One region of the Sphingobacterium anhuiense genome, then DNA from elsewhere that is predicted to be linked to it. Evidence: riboswitches for the same ligand, from Rfam matches in the RefSeq annotation. Region 1 holds a riboswitch; the other holds the start of a gene.
What was found. Region 1 has a riboswitch for thiamine pyrophosphate ahead of thiS (sulfur carrier protein ThiS). Riboswitches for the same ligand answer to the same signal wherever they lie in the genome.

Region 1 (11,553 bases):
GCCATAATTTTCTGTTGCCCTTCAACACCAATTTCATTAATGAAAACTTGGCGGGAGTATCGATCAAAAGCACTGTGCTGTTGCATAAATACAGTAATTTAAATTAGAATTATTATTGGCTACCAGAGTAGCTTTTGTCCCAGTCTTTCATAATGGGATCGTATCCAGCCTTTCTGATGATACCTTGGATAGTTTCCATACTGCGCTCATCACTGATCTCAAATTGTTCAAGCGACTGTGGATCGACCACATAGCCACCTGGATTTGTCTTCGAAGCGGCACTCATGGTCGTAACACCGATAGGAATGATATGGTCTCTAAATTTCTCGCGTTCACGGGTTGATATGGATATTTCTAAATTTTCATTCCATAAACGATAAGCGCAGATCAATTGCAGTAAATCACGATCTTCCATAATAAAATTCGGTGTGGATACACCTTCAGCAGGACGTAATCGAGGAAATGAAACTGAATATTTTGTACGCCAATAATGCTTCTCTAGATAATCAATATGTAACGCATTGAAAAAGCTATCGACACGCCAGTCTTCTAGACCTAAAAGAACACCAAGACCAATTTTATGAATTCCGGCTTGACCAATACGGTCTGGTGTATCCAGCCGATACTCAAAATTTGACTTTTTGCCTTTTGGATGATATGTTTTATAAACCTCTTGATGATAGGTTTCCTGATAGACAAGCACAGTATTAACACCTTCTTCCTGCAGAATACGGTATTCTTCTAAAAGCAGAGGTTGTACTTCAATGGATATCTGCGCGAAGTGGGGCTTCAGCAATGCAATCGCATTTTTAAAGTAATTGATCTCAACTGTTTTATTGGCTTCTCCGCTTACCAATAATACATGACTGATACCCATAGATTTTAGCGCCATGGCTTCTAACAGTAATTCTGTATTCGAAAGTGTTTTGCGCTTGATCTTATTGTCCATACTAAAACCGCAATAGGTGCAGATATTCTGACATTCATTGCTTAGATATAAAGGAGCATATAACTGGATTGTCTTACCAAATCGACGTTGTGTGATCTGTTGCGTTAATTGGGCCATTTCTTCTATTTCAGTAATCGCCGCAGGAGAAAGGAAGGTTAGAAAATCAGTTAAATTTCTTTTTTCTTTACGGAGACTTCTTCTAACATCCTCAACTGTGGTGTTATATATTTTTTCCTTGATTTCCTGCCAGCTGTATAGTGTAAATAGTTCCTGAAAAGTTTGCATAAAACGTTCTTAATCGATTAAAAATGAAGTTAGCGGACTAGAAGCGATAGCACGATTTTCTGATATACCTAATCCTGCCTGATAAGCTTTGCGACCTGCTATTACAGCTTCTTTAAATGCCTCCGCCATCTGTATCGGATATTTTGCGGATGCAATAGCTGTATTGACTAAAACAGCATCAGCACCGATTTCCATTGCCTTTGCGGCATCGGAAGGAGCACCAATTCCAGCATCGATAATAACAGGAACTTGGCTCTGAGCGATGATCATTTCTAAAAAGTCCAATGTACGAAGTCCTTTATTACTACCTATGGGTGCAGCTAACGGCATTACTGCCGACGTTCCAGCTTCTTCTAGTCTTTTACAGAGCACTGGATCTGCATGCATATAAGGGAGCACAATAAAACCGAGTTTTGCAAGTTGCTCCGTAGCCAACAATGTTTCGATCGGATCGGGCATCAGGTAACGTGAATCTGGATGAATTTCGAGTTTTACCCAGTTCGTTTCCAGGGCTTCACGAGCAAGTTGTGCGGCCAAGACTGCTTCTTTTGCATTACGTGCTCCAGAGGTATTGGGGAGTAAATTTACGCCAGTGATTTGTAAAGACTCGAGAAATGTGTCTGAGGAAGACTGATGGTCCAAACGCTTTAAAGCCATCGTGACCAATTCAGAACCCGATGCGACGATAGATTCCTTCATTTGTTGCAGACTTCCGAACTTTCCTGTTCCTAAGAATAGTCTCGATTGAAATATCTGATCTGCTATTTTTAATGTATCCATTGCAGTTTATTTTTAAGTTCTTGAATGTAGTGAGGGTGTACGGTGATCAAACTTGACAGTGCTATCCCATAAATGCCAATATCTTGTAGGGGAACGATATCATCAAGTGTTATACCGCCAATAGCGTAAATCGGCGGATAGTTTTGACCGTTGTTTTTTAAATGATAAACGATGTCTTGATATCCTGTTAAGCCTAATATTGGACTTAAATTGTTTTTAGTTGCGGTGAACCGTAAAGGGCCAAGACCGATGTAATCGCAGTTTTCTGTGATGCGCTGCTGTATGTCAGAAATATTATTTGCTGTACCACCAATTATTTTGTGCGGTCCTAATACATGTCGGGCCTCTTGTATGTCAGTATCTGTTAATCCCAGATGAACTCCGGCAGCATCAATGGTTTTGGCTATGTGCAGATAATCATTGATAATAAGCGTAGCACTATGTTGCAAGCAATGCTGTTTAATACGACGTGCTAATGCGAGCACTTCATCTTCAGTGCCTTGTTTCCAGCGTAGCTGAATCCAATCTGCACCCGCTTGTAGTGCATTATTAATGTTAGTCTCCTGTTCAATAGCCGTATCTCCCTGCGAGATATACTGTATCTTACTGAACGTGATATTTTTGGGGTATGCTGTCATTACTGTTTCAATTTTTTTGCTATCGCATTTTTCTGCTCAGTATAATCCGGTTTGGGTATTTCCTTCTAATCATTTGTAAAGGAATGAAGTACCTTTAACAACTATTGTTACAGGCAATATGCATGATCTTTCATAAGACAATTTTTAAAACTTATTAAAGGTTGTTCATTCTTCCAGATTTCTCCTAATAGCGCTACACCATCGACGCCGGCATCATATGCAAGGCCTAGGTTTTCGGAATGGATACCAGCAAGCCCAATTAATTGAACTTGCTGGTTATTCCGTAGCTTTAACTCGTTTTTTACGGTATGCTCCTTACCATGACCAGGTTTTGAAATACTTGAAAACATCGGACTAAACAGTGCGTATGACCATCGGTTATCCAGTTGATTAAAATCTGCAATGCTGTGCACAGATGTTGATCGGATTACGGTAGGACTATACTGATTTTGTTTTTTTGATTTTCGATCATATTCATTAAAATGTAACCGGTTTATGTTTAGCTTTTCGGCTAGATGATGATGGCTATGCAGGACAAGACGGTTTCGATATTGCGGAGCTATTCCATAAATAAATTGACACATATCATCATCTGAAAAGTTATATTTTCTGATATGTAACAGTTCCAATCCTGCATCCAGTATACTGTTGATGATCTGGAGTTCGTTATCAATATCATGCTCAGCTGTCAAGACGATGATCATAAGTACAATTCTTTACCTTGTTCGATAAACTCTTTTGACATATCGATCATGCCTTGTTCTGCAGAATCCCGGATTTCCTGTGTGATCTTCATCGAGCAGAATTTAGGGCCGCACATCGAACAGAAGTGAGCAACTTTGGCACCGTCTGCAGGTAAAGTTTCATCATGAAATTCTCGGGCTGTGTCAGGATCTAAGGAAAGGTTAAACTGATCTTCCCAACGGAACTCAAACCTCGCTTTACTCAGCGCATTGTCGCGGTATTGTGCACCAGGATGTCCTTTAGCCAAATCTGCCGCATGTGCAGCCAGTTTGTAGGTGATCACGCCATCCTTTACATCTTTTCGGTTAGGTAAACCGAGGTGTTCTTTTGGGGTAACATAACAAAGCATGGCACAGCCGAACCAGCCAATCATTGCCGCGCCAATTGCTGAGGTGATATGATCATAACCAGGAGCAATATCTGTTGTCAATGGGCCTAAAGTGTAAAATGGTGCTTCGTCACAAACCTCAAGCTGTTTGTCCATGTTTTCTTTGATCATGTGCATAGGTACATGACCTGGGCCTTCGATCATAACCTGTACATCATGTTTCCATGCTATTTTGGTCAACTCTCCCAAGGTTTCTAATTCAGCAAATTGTGCAGCATCGTTAGCATCAGCTATAGAACCTGGTCGAAGTCCATCCCCTAGGGAAAAAGCAACATCATATTCCTTCATGATCTGACAGATTTCTTCAAAATGCGTGTAAAGGAAGTTTTCTTTATGATGGAACAGACACCATTTTGCCATAATCGAGCCACCTCGGGAAACAATACCTGTTACACGTTGTGCTGTTAAATGGATATAGCGTAAAAGTACTCCTGCATGGATAGTGAAATAAGAAACCCCTTGTTCGGCTTGTTCAATTAGTGTATCTCTGAATATTTCCCATGTCAGATCTTCTGCAACGCCTTTTACTTTTTCCAAAGCTTGATATATAGGAACTGTACCAATTGGCACCGGAGAATTACGGATGATCCATTCGCGTGTTTCATGAATATTTTTACCTGTTGAAAGATCCATAATTGTATCAGCACCCCATCGGCATGCCCAGACAGCTTTATCAACTTCTTCTTCAATGCTTGAGGTAACGGCACTATTACCAATATTAGCGTTGATCTTTACCAAAAAGTTGCGACCGATAATCATCGGTTCGCTTTCTGGATGATTAATGTTGTTTGGAATAATTGCTCTTCCGGCGGCAATTTCTTCTCTTACAAATTCAGGGGTAATTAATTTCTTTGGAGTACGGGCACCAAAACTATGACCGGTGTGCTGATGATCCATACCTTTAGTTGCCGCTTCGATTTGCTCAATACGCTGATTTTCGCGAATAGCTACATACTCCATCTCTGGAGTTATGATACCTTTTCTTGCATAGTGCAGTTGACTTACATTTTTACCCGCTAATGCTTTTTTAGGTCTATGGCTGTATTCGAAACGGAGTTCATCCAGCTCCGAGTCTGCTAATCTTTCTTTTCCATAATCTGAACTGATTTGTGATAAAACTTGAACATCTTTTCTGTCCAATATCCAATTTTCACGAGTTCTAGGAAGACCTTTGCGGATATCAATCTCTGCTTGTTCATCCGTATACGGACCAGAAGTGTCATAAATAGTGACTGGAGGATTGATTTCTATTCCACCCTTGCTAAGTTTGGTCGGGCTTAATGTAATTTCACGCATGGCAACCTGAATAGGATAAAGCTGACCTGAAATATAGACTTTTTTTGAATTTGGAAATGGGGTCTGGGTAATGTTTTGTTCTAACATAATGGTATAGTAATAGGTATAAGAGATTTATCCGCCCTGTGTTGCAGCGATAATTAGAATTGAGTCCTGATGCTGTAGTTTGGTTGTTGCCCAAGCCGTTTTGGGTATAACCTGGTTATTAATAGCGACAGCAATGCCCTTGCTTTTTTCTGGAAATTCCAAAAGCATCAAACCTTCCAAAGAGGAGGGGGGCTGTTCAAAAAAACGTAATTGGTGATTAATTGTGAGTTCCATTCCTTTTAAAATTTTTAAATAAAAAACTTTAGGAATGGCCACAGTTGTGCCGGTATATGCACAATGAAGACATCTACTTTTCCCTACGCCAGTATGATCCGGATCAGGTTCTAAGGGTAAAATCTCAGCCTGCAAATTTTGCAGACACCCCTAAAGTTTCCACTAAACTAGGTAAAAAATCTCAATAAACGAAAAGAGGTAGATTTATTTTAGTCTGTCCATCTTTTTGTGACAGAACCATATACTTTAAGAAGTGAAGTGTTTTACTGATGAGGACTGCTGGTATAGCGAACAATGATTCTCCCTGCCAGAGGTGGAGTTATGGACAGGGTGAATCAATGGCAAATACTATAAAATATGATGGAGTTTAATATATTGAAGCAGCATAATGGTTTTGGCATCTTTGATTTCGCCATTATCAACCATTTGCATCGCTTCTTTTATAGGCAATTCTAAAACTTCAATATTTTCTTCTTCCTGTTCTAGTCCACCACCTTCACTGACTTTCATTTCTTTAGCATATTCGGCTATAAAGAAATACAGAATTTCTGTGACAGATCCAGGGGACATATAAGCTTCAAATATTTTACGTACATCTGTAATTTTATAACCCGTTTCTTCTTCCGTTTCTCTTCTGATGCAATCCTCGGCATTATCTTTATCCAACAAACCTGCACAAGCTTCAATCATCATACCGCTCTCATTTCCATTGACAAATGTAGGTAGACGAAATTGGCGGGTAAGAATAACTGTTTTCTGCTCTTTGTTGTACAGTAAAATAGTGGCGCCGTTTCCTCTGTCGTATGCTTCCCTGCTTTGACTCATAATGGTGCCGTCCTTTTTTAAATATTCGTAAGTGATCTTTCGCAAGACGTACCAATTGTCTGATAAGATCTTGGTTTCTGTGATTTTGATGTTATCTATCATGATTGAGGTATTTCAAATTCGCATTATTAACGATTATCATATGCATATTTTTCAGTTCTTTTATACTTTTTTTCCTAAAATTCGGTGGACTTTTAAAAGTAAGTTGTCTATGGCTAAAGGTATATAAATTTATAAACTCCTAAAATTGTTTATATGGGAAAAATCGATCGTGTTAAAGGAAATTTTATTCAGTAGCGATTGCCTTTATGAGCTGATATAAAATGATGAAGATCATGTAGAGGACAGGTTAAAAAGTACTTGAGATCTTAAATACATTTTATTATGTATTTATAGAGGGTTTATAGAGATATACCTCTATGAACCCTTTAGTAAACCTCTATAATATCACTATTACCTATCTAGAAATATACAAGATGGAAACAATAATATACAATGGTAAATTTATTGATATCAATAAAAAAATCAAAGGTCCATAAACAAGAAAAGCTCATCTTTTGGATGAGCTTTCTTGTACCTAGGGCGGGAATCGAACCCGCACTTCCTTAACGGAAACAGGATTTTAAGTCCTGCGTGTCTACCAGTTCCACCACCTAGGCAGGTGATATTAATGTGGAGCGAAAAACGAGATTCGAACTCGCGACCCCAACCTTGGCAAGGTTGTGCTCTACCAGCTGAGCTATTTTCGCATTGCTAACAGTTAACAAGTTGTTTTCTGTTTTGGTGATGCAAATATAGAGCTAATAATTAAAAAAACAAATTTTAATATAAGCTTTATTGTCTTTTTTTTATAAGCCCTTTTCTTTCAGGAGAGAAGAAATGAGATCACTTTCAAAACCTCTTGATAAAGCATATTGAAATAATTTATTTTTTAGAATATAGGCATCTTTATCTTTCAATGATAGTTGCTTTTTATCTAAGAGATCATGGAGTTTATCTTCATATTCATCTAAATCAATTTTTGAAAACGCAATTTTAATTAAAGGATCGGATACCCTTTTGAGTTTTAAGGACTGCTTAATTTTAATCTTTCCCCAACTTTTTATTCTAAGCTTGCCTAGGGTATAGGCTATAGCAAAGCGCTCTTCATTTAGAAAATTGTCCGATATCAATTGTGAAATGATTTCTTCTACATCTTCATGATGTAAGCCCCATTCGTATAATTTATCCCTGACTTCTTGTTGTGCCCGTTCTTGATAAGCACAATAGCTAGCAGCCTTAAGCAATGCCTGCTTAGGTGTGTATATTTTTTTTCTCGTTTTCTCTTCGTCAAACATCTTTACAAATTTCAAAAATATATTGAACTTATTGAAAAATTGTGGAGCTTTGATTGAATAAATATTTTAAAAAATGTATACCATATCGGATATTTCAGAGATTGTTGTTCCTAAAAGATCAATTATTGTTTATCATAAATCTATCATTCAAAATCTGATTTATGATACACGTAAGATCGTAAATGCTGAAACAGGATTATTTTTTGCCTTGATCAATCGTCGTGATGGACATGAGTTTATCATGGATGCCTATAGTAAAGGGATTAGAAATTTTGTGTTACAAAATGACTTTCAGCAAGAACTGATATTGCCAGATGCTAATGTTTTATGGGTCGCAGATACTTTTTTAGCATTACAGGCAGTAGCAGAAACACAGCGCATGAAATTTAAATCTCCTGTATTGGGTATTACAGGGAGTAACGGTAAGACTATTGTCAAAGAATGGTTGTTTCAACTGCTATCTCCAGAATATAAAATCTACCGCAGTCCTAAAAGCTATAATTCACAGCTAGGTGTTGCTTTATCACTCTGGGAACTGAATGAACAATATAATTTCGCCATCATTGAAGCTGGAATAAGTGAGGTCGGTGAAATGGAAAAACTCCAAAAAATGATTAAACCCACGCATGGTGTATTAACTAATATTGGGGTAGCCCATAAAGAAGGGTTTCAATCTAAAGAGGAAAAAATTGCACAGAAGCTGAAACTTTTTACAGATGCTGAGGTATTGGTCTATCCTAAAAAGTATCTTGAACAGATCTATATGCCTTCTCAGATTTACAAATTCGCCTGGGGAGAGGATGAATCGTGTCAATTAGAAGTTTATTCACTTAAGAAGGAAGGTGATCAAGCTACATTGGTAAGTTTATGTTTTTCCCGTCAGTTTTTTACGGTTAAAATTCCTTTTGTTGATCAAGCATCAATTGAGAACGCGATTTCATGTATTGCAGTGATGATTACTTTTGGTTATGATTTTAAAACGATAGCCGATCGTATTGCCACGTTGCAACCGATGGAGATGCGTCTTGAATTGAAAAAAGGAAAACATAATACTTCCATTATTGATGATTCATATAGTAATGATCTGGTAGCGTTACAGATTGCATTGGATTTTTTAAAGCAACAAAAGCAAAATTCTCGTAAGGTCCTAATCTTATCCGATATTCCTGGTGTACAGTTGCATGATGAGAAGAGTATCAGTAAACTAAAACGTTTGGTCGCAGCTAGTGGATTAACTGATTTGATTTTTATCGGACCTATTTTGAGTCAGTTAGAAGCACAGTTTTCATTACCCACAGCCAGCTACTCGGATACTAAATCATTTATAGATGGTTTTAAGCATATTGATTATAGTAATTCGACCATCTTAATAAAGGGGGCACGTGATTATCATTTTGAACAGATCAGTAAACGATTGGTTGCCAAATCACATGATACGATATTAGAGATTAATTTAAATGCATTGGAACATAACCTCAATATATACCGGGGTCTGTTGCCTGTAGGTGTTAAATTGATGGCTATGGTAAAAGCTTTTTCTTATGGAAGTGGAAGTTTTGAAATTGCTAATTTACTACAGTTTAATCATGTGGATTATTTGACGGTTGCTTTTGCTGATGAAGGTGTTGATCTGAGAAATGGAGGCATCACACTTCCAATAGTTGTAATGAGTCCTGATGAAAATGCCTTTGATGCTATTGTACATCACAAGTTGGAACCAGAGATCTATAGTTTTAGAGTTTTAAATTCATTTCTCCGCTATCTGTTACAGCAAGGGCTAAAAGATTTTCCAGTCCATATTAAAGTTGATACCGGGATGCATCGTCTTGGTTTTATGCCAGAGGAAGTTGATGAACTGTTAGCGATATTGAAAAATCAGGATGCGATGAAAGTGCAGTCTGTTTTTTCACATTTAGCTTCGGCAGGAAATGCTGTTGATAATGCTTTTACTGAGAATCAGATTCATCTTTTAGATGTTTTCACGACAAAACTTAAGCAGGAATTAGGGTATTCTTTTATCAGACATATTGCTGCGACATCGGGTATTGATCTGTGGCCAAGTGCTTATTTCGATATGGTACGCTTAGGGATTGGTCTTTATGGAATTGATATGGATCGTGATGATTTGCCGGTGAGAGAAGTTAGTGTTCTAAAAACCAATGTTACCCAGATAAAAGAGCTTACGGCTAATGAAACAGTAGGATATAATCGCGCTGGTATGTTGCAACGTGCGAGCAGAACCGCAACCATCAAGATCGGTTATGCAGACGGTTATGATCGAAGGTTCGGTAATGGAGTAGGTAAAATGTCGATCAACGGACAACTGGTTTCTACCATTGGAAATATCTGTATGGATATGTGTATGTTGGATGTGACAGATATTGATGTTAATGAAGAAGATGAAGTCATTGTTTATCCTGATATCAAGGAAGCAGCATTGGCTATAGGAACCATTCCGTATGAATTGTTGGTCAATATCTCACAACGGGTGAAAAGAGTTTATTTTTACGAGTAATTCGAGGCTTATTTCGCATCTTTGTAGGGTCTTTAGGTACAAGTGATATGTTATCAAAATTAATTAGAGCTTTTTTAAATTATCTTATAAAAGGAACTTTGGTCGTTGTTCCTTTAGCTGGTGCGGTTTTTTTAATTGTTTGGATTGTTGCTTCAGTAGATTCGGCGCTTAATCTTACAGGGTTATTCCTAGAGGATGAGACAGGACATCCTTTATATATTCCCGGAATCGGTATTTTAACAGTCATTTTATTTTTGGTTGTAGCAGGGATTGTTTTTACCAATTTTGTAACAGATCCAATTAAACACTGGTTGAATAATCAGATTAATCGTATTCCTTTGTTGAATACGCTATATTCATCCATTAAAGATTTTACTGAAGCTTTTGTAGGTGATGCCAAAAAATTTAATGTTCCTGTCCTAGTTAAAGTGAATGAAATAGGGGTTAGTAAAATTGGTTTTCTGACACAATCAGATCTATCAAAAATTAAGCTTACAGATGAAGTGGTGGTTTATTTTCCCTATTCATATTCATTTGCAGGTCAGGTGGTCGTTGTCAAATCATCCTTGGTAACCAAATTAGATATGTCTGCTACAGACGCGATGAAGCTCGTTGTTTCAGGTGGTGTCAGTGGTTTAGAATAAGATACAAATACATACGTTTATATAAAACAAAAGGGAATCATTGGTAAAATGGTTCCCTTTTGTTTACATTTATCTTGAACTTTAAATCATAATTAGTGATGAATGTTGAATTTAAAACAGTAGAAGAGTATATTGCTTCTTTTCCAAAAGAAGTGCAGGAGATCTTGTTGCAGGTCCGTAATACAATTCTGCAGCATGCTCCTCAAGCTACTGAAGGAATAGCTTATGGCATGCCAGCTTATAAATTAAAAGGGAAACCGCTTGTTTATTTCGGTGGTTATCAGAAATATATCGGGTTTTATGCAACGCCGACCGGTCACTCAAAATTCGAAACAGAACTTGCTTCTTATAAGCAAGGTAAAGGTTCGGTGCAGTTTCCGTTACGGGAGCCGATCCCATATGACCTCATCGCAAGAATTGTTGAATTTAGGGTTTCAGAGACATTAGATAAGTTTAAATAGGTTATTAGGATTTTAAATTAAAGGTGGTGATGGATCGATTATGGAATCGTTTATGGAGCAGTAAAGTTCCTGAAAACTTACAGGAACAATGCAAAGATAAGGCACAGCTTTCTTTTGTAAACAGTCAGTTTGATATAGAACTTATACGAGGTTGCTTAGATAAAATTAAGGATGATCCAAAGAATACCTTATTTTTACAAGCTTTTCTAACTTATCAGGATATTGCTTCGCAATTGGAAACTCAGAATAGTGCTGAAGCAGAAATTGATTTTATGGAAAGATATGTTTCTTTATTCAGTCAGATTTCTGCTGTAGACCTTTCCGTTGTGTGGACTAAAAAGATCGAATATCCCACTTTGTCTGTACCGAG
Region 2 (11,553 bases), on a different contig from region 1:
ATACAATAAGCATATAGAACAATACGAAACTAAAATGAATGAAGAGTTGCAATTGGGTATCAACTTAATTCCTTGGTGGAAAGCACTCGATCACCTTCGTATAGAGCACTACGCGGAAATGATAAAAAATAACCGTAACAGTAAATTAATCTTATTACCACGGTACAGTCATGGTATACATCAACAGGATCCTAAATTAGTAGCTGAGGCTTTGATAGCGACATATAAGAGTTGTCTTCGATCTTATTAACAAAAATTAATGATTGAAAATTCACTTGTACGAGTTAGCTTACTGTAGTAAATAACTCTACATTATCTATAAGATCAATTCAATAACATAATTACTAAAACTATATGCCATGAAAATGGCATAGTTGAAAATAACAATAAAAGCCGCATCTCACGACGGGGCTTTTTACTTTATAAACATATGATACTTATGGGGGTTTCGCTAGATATGTATTGAAGCAATCAACTACCCCCAGAATTGATTTGAACTAAAATTCTATTGATAAGTATGAATAGAAGCTATAACTTTCCAATTTCCATCTTCATTAATTAAGGTAATCAGATCAGTCTTCGTAAAAGACTCAAATTTCATGATAACTTTAGCAATCATATAATGTGCACATTCATCAATAATTTGAAGTGTCGTTTGACAGTTCATCTTCTCTCCACTCTGCTTTTTCAAAAAACTAATAAGTTCTGAACGGCTATGATTTGGATATTTTAAACCTTGCACGCGTTGACAAAAATCAGAAGAAAATAATTCTTCTATCCCTTGAGATTGTCCCTCAGTCATGACATCAATGTAATGATGGATAGCTAGCTTTGCCATTGAAAAGTTTATGCTCCTTTTCACAGGTCTTCCGTCAGCCATAGTACAAAATGACAGTATAACTAAAAATGTTACTAAACCTATTTTTATTGAAGTCTTCATTGGTTCTTTTCTTATATGTTCCCTTTGAAACTAACATCCCTAATTAAAATGATCAAAGTGAATAGAGTACCTACAGCTTTGAATACATGAATGTCTGTTCTGAACTACATCATAACTTTTGTAATTACAAGTTATTATTGGAAAGCAATATCCCATAAATCTAACTCTATGATAATTAGAGTCATTATTCTCTTATAATCATACTATCTCCAAGTTCTAGAAATTATAAAAATAAAAAAAAACCCTCCGAAACTTTTATTCCGGAGGGTTACAAATAATGATTATAGCAGTCGCAAAAACAAGTGCTAATATGAATTTACAATTAGTTCGTTATCTTAATCGATAGCTCATTCAATAGGGCCTTAGCTTCGTTTAGATTTGAATTCCAAACTTTAGTTCTTTCTGCACTATTTAACTTCTGGATCGCAGCTTCGAAACGCTTCAAATCCTCAGTCAATCCCTTCTCCTTAAGCGCTTTCTTGACGATTTGCACTTTTTCATAATCCTGAACACCTTCGAGTGTTCTTTCATAACGGATCGAGCTTCGCCCATTTGGATACACAATATAGGTATCACCTGCTGGCCAGGTACGGAATCGGGAATCTAAAATCGGGTTTTCTACCCATGAGTTGAATGCCCAATGCAATAATCCATCAAAATCAGCAGCTTCAGCATACCATCCCATGTAAGCAGACTCTGCAGGATCTGAAAACGTAAATTGATTTGGAAAATTATTCCCACAGTACACATAAAAAGTAGTGATCAAACCTCTTTTTTTACGATCGAGCAGATCTTCATGAGAAAAGGGATGATTTGCGGCAATACTAATATCTTTACTGTCAGGATAGCGCTGATAGGTTTTCTGATTATCCGCATAAGAAACACCTAAAATTGGTGCCACCTTTTTTAAAAGAGACAAAGCACCATCTACTTCTTCTTTTGTACGTTCGTCCATGGCGATATTTGTAATTCCCAACCAACCTTTTGAATCCAAATGTTTTACAAGGTCTTTTAAGAAAGGGGTCCATAATTCCTCAAATGCAGGTGTTCCTGGTTTTGCAACAACATTGACAACTTCATTTTTTGCTACATCGCGATAATGTATTTCATTATTCCATGGAACAATCGAATAGATATTAATCATCTTTTTAATGCCTAAGTCCATCATAAACTGAACCCAACGGTCAAATACTTTATAATCGTAAGCCCAAGTACCGTCTGCATTTTTGTTCCAAACAATCATGTCAGCATATGGATCATAAGTCTGTACATTCCATGGATCTTTATTCATGGTTGCAGTGATCACTTTCTGTCCTGCATCGGCTAACATTTTCATAACTGGTTTCATCGCTTCAAAATGGGCATCACTCCACATTTCTAATCCATGCACACGTGCTACAGCCGACGGATGTTGCCATTGATCCAGATGGAAGACCCATTCACTAGGCTTTGGCAATATATTTTCTAAAACAGTAACTTTCAATGTTAATTGGTCAGTAATCTTTCCTTTACTCTCGATGCGCACGTTTGCTTGATATTCTCCAGGGGTAGCATCACTCGGGATCTTCACCGTCAGCCAAACAGGACGTGCTTTGCTAGCTTCAAGATCGAATGCTGTTAGATCATCTAACATATCTGGTGATAATGAAGAAGCAAAATCCTCTTTCTTCCGATATCCACAGCCAGCAGCAAATTCATCAGTCATTACATAGCGAACGAAACGTGCTGAAGCAACATTTGAAGACATTTTAGCCCCCTTTGTACCTTTGAAATCTGATATAGTCACCTTGACATCCGGCGCAGCCTCTTTCGTCCATAATAACACTTGTGATGAAACCCTTTCTCCACGCCATCCGACTATAGCATCGCTAGACTTCTTCTCTAAATCAGGAACCAGGGATTTAGGATAACGCTTATCTATTGTTACAAACGAACTATGTAAGCCCTTTTTAACCGTGGACCAGTCAGACAATGCATCTTTCGTTGGATCCGCCATTTCTTGAAAATTCACCATTTCAAAGGCAGGTGTCTGTGCCTTTGCCGTTTGTACACTCCATAGCGCTCCGACAAGAAGTGCTGACGCTAAAGTTTTATTCTTAAAGCTCATATTTATATAACTTATTTTTTCAATTCAGATTTACCATAAGGATGTGATTACTTTTTAAACAAGAAAATTTAATAAGTAATCACAAAATATATTTTCACAACATGAAGCAAACTAATTAAATTTTAAGATGTATACAAATGCTAAACAAGAACAAACGTTTGCTCATTTTTATCAACACGTTAATTCCAGACCTTTTGATCGTAAGCGGCTTCCCAAAATTGATACTCCAGTCTAGATGCTAAAACAAATGCTTCACTCATCTTACTACGAATAGCATCAGTCGTATTTGCGGCTACTTGATCGCACATAGCAATTGCTTGCCGTACAGAAATAGCAAAATCTTCTCCTCCGTATGTATCAATCCATTTTTGGTACGGATTATCAAGTATTTTTTCTTGTCTAGCAATATATTCTCCCACTTCTTTATATATCCAAAAACAAGGTAAAGTTGCAGCCATCCCAACCTCTATAGGATCTAGCGCTGCTGTACTTTTTAGGTAATGCACATAATGATGGCAAACAGGCTGAATATCACCTTTCTCGGTAACACCAAAATCTTTAAAATAAGAGTCGTGCAAGGCATTTTCGACAACAATTGCATTTTCTCCAAAACGCATATAGGATAGCGCATCTTGAACATCATGTGCCCGAGCACCAATAAGGGCTAATGCTCGACCAAAATGTTCAAGATAAAGCGAATCTTGAGCCATGTAAAATTGAAATTTTTCTTTCGGCAAATTTCCTGTCGTAAGTTCCTTTATAAAAGGCATGTCTAATATACACTGATATTCATCTGAAATACTATTCCAAACCTGTTCAGACCAATTCATATTTAATTTGTTTTTGAGGATTAAAAAAATGATTTAAAGGACCGTTGCCCATCCCTAATTGTACATCTGACCCTTGCTCTATTGCATTAAAAACATAATTTTGTGCTAAAGAAACGGCTTCAGATATTGTATTCCCCTGTGCCAGATAAGCGGCTATTGCAGATGATAGTGTACAACCGGAACCATGGGTATTCTTCGTTTTAATTTTTTTACTTTTAAATATTTCCGGTTGGCTATTCTTATCAAATAATATAGATTGAAGCGTATCTTGTTCCAGATGCCCACCCTTTACCAAGACACGCTCACAACCTAATGCAAGAATTCTTTCCCCTGCAGCGTACATATCTTCTAATGTTTCTACTGTCACCTTGGCCAGTATACCTGCTTCATCCATATTAGGTGTAATCAAATCTGCTAAAGGAAATAGTAGGTCGATCATTGCCGTAATAGTTTCTTCCTCAATAAGTTTGTGGCCACTGGTAGCAACCATAACAGGATCAAATACAAGGGGTACTTTTTTATATTTCTGAAGCGTCTGTGCGATCGTAATAACCAATTGTGGTGTATGCACCATTCCTATCTTTATGGCATCAGGAAAGACATCGTCCATAATAGATTCAATCTGATCTGCTACAGCTTCCAGCGCTATGGGATAAATCTTGCGCACACCCATCGTATTTTGTACAGGCAGTGCTGTCAATACGGAAGTAGCATAGCATCCTAATGCTGAAAAAGTTTTGATATCGGCTTGGATTCCGGCTCCCCCACTGCCATCGAAACCTGCGATCGTCAGCGTACTTGGATAACGGTATTTTTTCATTTCAAAATTTCATTTTTAAGTTCATAAGCTGCTTTTTCCGGATCTTCACTTCCACATATCGCAGATACTACAGCTAAACAATCGGCACCTGCTTGTATAACACGACGCGCATTTTGTATGTGAATATTGCCGATAGCAACCAGCGGTTTGTCTGTACGTTGACGAATCTCTACAATACCCTTTAAACCCCATTCTGTGATAGTGTCTTTTTTCGTTTCAGTATTAAATACAGGGCTGATACCCAGGTAATCGGATAATGGAATTTGCGGATTTTTTAACTGTTCAAGATTTTCAATCGAATAACCGACCAGAGGTCTTGGACTGTTCCAGACTTGCCTAATATTACTAGGAGATATATCACGATTACCTACGTGAATACCAGCCGCATTTAATTCTTGAGCCACTTCAAGATTATCATTGATGATTAGCGGAATTGTGTATTTGTCAGTAATCTCTTTCAATTGTTTAGCTTTAGCTAAGTATAGGTCAGATGTTAGATTTTTTTCTCTAAGCTGTATGACATCGACACCACCCAGAATTGCTTTCTCTGCTACGTGAAGGAAATTTTTCCCACGGCAATCCTGCTCTGAAATTACGAGGTATAGCTGATAAGGAAAAGATGTATCTAAATTCATAATATGCCAAATTTTAATGTATTATTAAATTCAGCCTCAGTGATATTATATAGTTTATCAAGAAGTTTAACTTGCAAACTACCCGGCCCATTACTTTCCTTCTCAGCTAATTCTCCCGCTACTCCAATTAGAGCCATTGCAGCAGTTACAGCCTCTGTTTTATTGGTGATTACAGCCATAAATGCGCCAATAAGCGCAGTTGCAGAACAGCCTAAACCGGTTACTTTTGTCATCAAAAGATGTCCATTTTTTAGATGAATCTCCTGACTCCCAGAAATCACGATATCAGTTTCGCCAGAAATACAAACAACGGAACCATAATGTTGATGAAGATCCAATGCTGCTAAAACTGCTTCACCGCTTTGAGAAGTACTATCCACCCCTTTCGTCTTTATAAGATTAGATTTGTTTAGTGCGATAATTTCAGATGCATTACCTCTTATGACAGTGGGTTTTTCACGAAGCAATTCTTTTAGAATATGATCGCGATAAGATGTCGCCCCCGCTCCAACAGGATCTAAAATCCAAGGTTTTCCTAATTGAGAAGCAGTATTTGCAGCCAATAACATAGATTCAGACCACACTTCGTCTAACGTTCCTATGTTAATAACAAGTGAATCGCTGATCGTGACCATCTCGACTACTTCAGATTTAGCATGCGCCATAATGGGTGAAGCACCAACAGCCAACAAGGCATTGGCAGTATTATTCATGACGACAAAATTAGTAATGTTATGTACGAGTGGCGATTGCGCTCTTACTTGTTGGATATGCTTCCAAAGTGTTTTCTCCATATTCATTTCATTTTATAAAAGATTGAATGCCTTAGGAGAAAAACCACCTACAAAACAGCACAAGTGTACTGCATTGCTTTTCCCTACGTCGGTATTAGCCGTATCAGGTTCAAAGGGACTCTCTCAATTCTTTTTTAGAATACCCCTAAAGCATAACAAAGATATAAAATATAAACATTCATTCTTATAGTTATTCCACGATATATTTTATTAAGAAATGTCTCCATATAAACATCATCCAACAATTCCAATAATGGATAGTTTTTAAAAATTTAAGAGTAATTTTAGACACTTTTTAATTTTCTCTTTAAAGATAAAATTTATACCCCTCGGATATATACTTGTTCTATAGATTACAATTTCATATATGTCATTAATTAGAACAATTTCATTGAATATTGAAAAAACAGCAGTAGTTTATTGTTTTTAAAAATAAATTTCAGTTAAAAAATAATTGAATCATTCTAATTATCACATTGAATAATTCTCAATAAACACTACATAATCAACATGTTGTATTTTAAAAATAGATATGATCCATCTCAATAGTTACTTTTATTGATTTATTAATAATGTTTTATTTCTTCAAGAAACTTTAATTTTTTTTTTAAAAAGATTTGCAACTTGTAACATTTTTATGTTATTTTATCAAAAATTACTAACCCCTATTTTTTAACCTACAGTAACATGAAAAAACTCTACACCTCCTGTTGTATGGCGGTTTCGGTATCCCTCATTTCGATATCCAATCTGCAAGCACAACAAGCTCTCACTGGGAAAGTGACGAGTGCCACTGGACCAGTTTCAGGAGTAACCATTACCGTGAAAGGTACTTCGCGAGCCACCCAGTCAAAAGAAGATGGTAGCTATACCATCCAAGCTCAAAAAGGCGAAACACTACGTTTTACCATTATTGGTTACGTCGCACAAGAAGTATCAGTTGGCGATAGTAAAATCATCAACATGACTATTAAACCTGAAGAGGGTTCCTTAGAAGAAGTCATTGTAACCGGTTTCACACAACGCAAGAGAAGTCAGATCGGATCTGCCGTCACAACAATTTCTGGAGACGATATCCGTCGAACTGGCGCAATTAATCCAATTGCGGCACTGCAAGGCATGGTACCCGGACTTCAAGTGCAACCAGGCGTTGGTGGTCCTCAAGCAACACCAGTTTTCCGTATACGTGGTAGTGCTTCTTTGGATCCATACAATAATCAACCTTTAGTGGTAATTGACAATATTCTGATGGATACAGATATGGTTTTACCAAACCGTGGCGGTAACCAGGATTTTGGCAATATCTTGAAAGATCTTAATCCAGATGATATCGAAAACATTACAGTACTAAGAGGTGGGGCTGTAACAGCTCTTTATGGAAGCCGTGCACAAAATGGTGTTATTGTAATCACCACTAAAAGTGGATTTGCTCAAAAGGGATTAGGTGTATCCGTTACCCAAAATACACAATGGGATCAAGCGTATAAAACCCTAGACTTTCAAAATCATTTTGGTCCGGGAACTACCAGTAGTGATCTTGATTTTATAAAAACAGCCGATGGTAAGCTTCAGGTTGCTGCTCCCGGATATAATTTTGGACCACGATTTCAAGGCCAAACGGTATTGGACAATGATGGTCGCGAAATTGTTTTCTCAGCAAATCCAAACAACATGCTTGATGCTTACCGTGTAGCACCAAGCACTAATACTTCAGTAAGCATAACTGGCGGGAATCCCCAAGGCTCTTTCCGATTATCTTATTCGAATAACTCTTCAAAAGGGATTACCCCAAATAATGATTTCAAGAGAAATAGTGTAAACTTTCGCGGTACGCAACGTGTTTTAGGTAAAATAATTGTGGATGCAAATGTAAGTTATGTCAAAAGTAAAGCTAAAAACCCTGCCGACGTAGGCGGAGGAAACGCATTACTCTCTGGAAATACAGATGCAGGCAGTATCTTAATGAACTTTGCTTCTGGTATACCTCGATATTATGACACCAAATATTGGAAGAACAATTATATTGCACCAATCGGTGGTTGGAATGAGGCAGATCAAACCGGATTCACGAGTGTTTTATATAATTTATACGAAAACAATCGGGTTTCTGAAGACGATAATTTCAGAGGAGTAGTTGATGTACAGATTCCTTTTACTGATAATTGGAAGTTTCAAGGATTTGCTAACATCAATTACATCGGTAGCAACTTTGAAAATAAGACTCGAGGACGTGACTCCGCGTATGCAAACCCTTACTACGCGACTAACACAAGTAATCGCTTTACTTCGCAGTTTAGAGGTACATTGAACTACACGAAAAAATTCAATGATTTTAATCTTATGGTGTTAGGGGGAGGTGAATATTACAGTTTCACATCCAAAGGTCAATTTGCGAATACCGATGGCGCAATTTATCCTGATATATATCGCCTTAGCAATTCACGAAATCCTATCAAAGGAGGTGAATATAAACCCCAAAAAAGAAATTTAGGCTCATTATTTTACCAAGCTTCCATCGATTACCGCGATGAACTGACATTAAACGTTTATGGCCGTAATGACTGGAACTCGTCACTAGTTTATAATGACGGGCATGGAACCTACTCTTATTTTTATCCAGGAGTAGACGCGATTTGGAAATTTAACGAAACCTTTAAGGAGAAACTTTCACCTTTATTTAGCTATGGGGCTCTAAGGATTTCTTATGTGGAAGCTGGAAATGGTACAAATGCTTACACGACAAATACAGGTGCATATTCTGGAGGAAGTCCATATTTATCTTATGCAGGACTTTCCGTACTTAACTATGCCTATTCAAGTAACACTCTTCCTAATCAATTCTTAATTCCGGAACGAACAGCAAAATATGAAGCTGGGTTAGAAGTCCGAATGCTGAATAATCGCTTAGGTACTGATATATCTTTCTACTCTCAGGACTCTAAAAACCAAATTATTCCATTTGGAACACCAATAACATCGGGTGTTACCGCAGCTCTTCTCAATGGTGGGGTAATCCGAAACCGAGGAATTGAATTATCTCTGTACGGCACACCTATCAAAACAGAGAACTTTTCATGGGACACTCGTTTTAACTATACGCGAAATCGAAATACTATTTTATCTCTGCCATTTGGGCTAGAATACTTAGGAGTCGGCGGAGGCGATGGCTATCAAGCTATTGCAAAAGTAGGTGGTGATTACGGAACTGTAATCGCTCCTTATGGATATGCAAGATACCAAGCAGTCGACGGTACTCGAAACCCTATTGAAAGTCCACTCAATGGTCAGAAGGTATTGCTAATAAGTGGCGCTTCAACATTATATGAACGCGCCGCTAACTATACTGAAGGCCTAGATAAGTCTCCTGTATTAGGTTCTATCCTTCCAAAATTTTTAGGTAACTGGCGCAATACTTTCAATTACAAAACAGTACAATTGGTTGTCGCTTTAGATGCTAAATTTGGCGGCATGGTCTATTCCTCGACCAAAGACTTAGGTTCATGGTTAGGAACATTAGAAAGTACGCTTCCTGGACGTTCAGCTGAATTTGGTGGTGTACCTTATACGACAGCAGCTGGAGTTCAAAGAACAGATGGGATTGTTTACGATGGGGTCTATAAACAAGGTAGTGCTATAACTGTCGGAGGCAAAACCGTAGATCTATCTGGAATGTCTCATCAAGAAGCTATTGATGCGGGTTATGTGCGTCCTGCGAGTGCCTTAGCTTATTATGCTAATTCACATTCCTGGTTCCGAGGTATTCGTGAACGTTCTATGTATACATCTTCATGGGTTTCGGTACAGCAAGTTGGTTTAAATTATGATTTGCCAGCTACTGTCGCAAAAAAACTAAAAATGAATGGGTTGCGTGTTGGTGTTTATGCAAATGATCTTTTCTTCTTGTACAACAGCGCACCAGATAATTTTAATCCATATAGCGTCAGTGACAGCGGGTCGGGTGCTATGAATGAAGGCTCGGCAATGCCATATGTTCGTCGTTTCGGCTTTAGTATAAACGGAAGTTTCTAATAGGATGATCTTTGAATTAAAATTTACAGAAATGAAAAATAAAATCAATATATGGGCCATTCTTTTAGTCTTTGTACTATCAGCTGGCTGCAGCAGGGATAAATTTGCTGATTTAAACACAGACCCTGATGCAATATTAACTATACCCCCGGAATATGAATTACCTACTGGCCTCTTGGCTATCCATGGAAATGAACGTTATTATGACCTTTATCTAGGTATCTACTACTGGTCACAAACCTTTTCTATTGGATCTGGAAATGCAGAGGGCTCCTATCAAGCCTCGGGTAATATTGGTGCTCGATGGGGCATGTTTTATAACGGTGTAGGGAATCGTCTTGTAGACATTAAGGAAATTATTAAAAAATTACCTGCTGAAAAGCAAGCATCTTATGTACATCTTAATGCCATTGCGGATATTCCATTGGCATACTTTGCATGGTATACTTCAGATGTCTATGGGAGCATGGCCTATTCAGAAGCATTTAGGGCGCGTTACACAACACCACCTTTACTGACACCTAAATATGATACACAAGAACAACTGTATGATATCTTGGATCAACAGCTAAAATCTGCAGTTGAAAGACTTAAAGCTCCAACAACTGTTACCCAAACCCCTCTTACTGGTTACGACATCTATTATGACGGTGATGCTACCAAATGGATTAAAGCAGCAAACAGCTTACGTCTCAAAATGGCGATGCGTTTAATGAAACGAAATCCGACCAAATTACGCACCATTGCAGCAGAGGTATTAGGAGATAATGTTGGTGTTATTAGCAGTGATGCTGAATCATGGAGGTTCATTGCAGGAAACGGACGTACCGGAGGTGATGACAATCCAGCTAATCAACGTCCTGTGTCAGGATCGAAAAATATGGTCGATTTTATGTGGAAAACAAGTGATCCACGCATAAGGATTTACTATGAACCATCACACTTTACAAAAGAACGTTTTGAGGCGGCACAGGAACAGGGAAAAATTCCAGCTTCTTTTGCTTGGGATGGTCAGCTTTACCGTGGACAGTATGTTAGTCCGGACGCCTCACAGGACGCAACTAAGGCACCATATTTTGCGGCTATATCCTATAAGTTTAATAATATAGACGTAACTGGGGTTAGATTACCGTCATCTATCCGTCCAAGCTATTTCAATAGCACACCAAACAATGGAAATATGACATATCCGCTGATTAACCTTTCAGATGTATTATTCATGCGTGCTGAACTTGCTCAACGTGGTATTTACGGCACACCAGCAGATGCACAGAATTGGTACTACAAAGGCATTGATGCAGCATTAGCTGAGCATGATAAAGCAGCCTCAATTGCAAAAATAACGGGTTACCAAGCATTGACTCCAGAAGAAATAACTGCATATAAAGCAAAACCGGG

Region 2: it holds a riboswitch for thiamine pyrophosphate, as region 1 does, so the genes downstream of both, thiM (hydroxyethylthiazole kinase) here and thiS (sulfur carrier protein ThiS) in region 1, are expected to answer to the same signal.

What each region holds. Positions count from the first base shown of each region.
Region 1 is NZ_JBHUPE010000006.1:179,840-191,392, reverse strand. It holds gene ACFS6I_RS15955 (HesA/MoeB/ThiF family protein) at 1-86, opposite strand, end outside; gene thiH (2-iminoacetate synthase ThiH) at 113-1,234, opposite strand; gene ACFS6I_RS15945 (thiazole synthase) at 1,244-2,014, opposite strand; gene thiE (thiamine phosphate synthase) at 2,002-2,652, opposite strand; gene ACFS6I_RS15935 (thiamine phosphate synthase) at 2,760-3,356, opposite strand; gene thiC (phosphomethylpyrimidine synthase ThiC) at 3,353-5,167, opposite strand; gene thiS (sulfur carrier protein ThiS) at 5,195-5,443, opposite strand; TPP riboswitch at 5,465-5,563, opposite strand; gene nudK (GDP-mannose pyrophosphatase NudK) at 5,750-6,328, opposite strand; tRNA gene ACFS6I_RS15915 (tRNA-Leu) at 6,801-6,885, opposite strand; tRNA gene ACFS6I_RS15910 (tRNA-Gly) at 6,900-6,975, opposite strand; gene ACFS6I_RS15905 (regulatory protein RecX) at 7,075-7,563, opposite strand; gene ACFS6I_RS15900 (bifunctional UDP-N-acetylmuramoyl-tripeptide:D-alanyl-D-alanine ligase/alanine racemase) at 7,637-10,078, shown strand; gene ACFS6I_RS15895 (DUF502 domain-containing protein) at 10,126-10,722, shown strand; gene ACFS6I_RS15890 (iron chaperone) at 10,821-11,183, shown strand; gene ACFS6I_RS15885 (hypothetical protein) at 11,210-11,553, shown strand, end outside.
Region 2 is NZ_JBHUPE010000004.1:164,323-175,875, reverse strand. It holds gene ACFS6I_RS06375 (alpha/beta fold hydrolase) at 1-250, shown strand, start outside; gene ACFS6I_RS06370 (nuclear transport factor 2 family protein) at 506-838, opposite strand; gene ACFS6I_RS06365 (DUF4091 domain-containing protein) at 1,263-3,047, opposite strand; gene tenA (thiaminase II) at 3,227-3,877, opposite strand; gene thiD (bifunctional hydroxymethylpyrimidine kinase/phosphomethylpyrimidine kinase) at 3,864-4,697, opposite strand; gene thiE (thiamine phosphate synthase) at 4,694-5,332, opposite strand; gene thiM (hydroxyethylthiazole kinase) at 5,329-6,126, opposite strand; TPP riboswitch at 6,190-6,283, opposite strand; gene ACFS6I_RS06340 (SusC/RagA family TonB-linked outer membrane protein) at 6,814-10,155, shown strand; gene ACFS6I_RS06335 (SusD/RagB family nutrient-binding outer membrane lipoprotein) at 10,187-11,553, shown strand, end outside.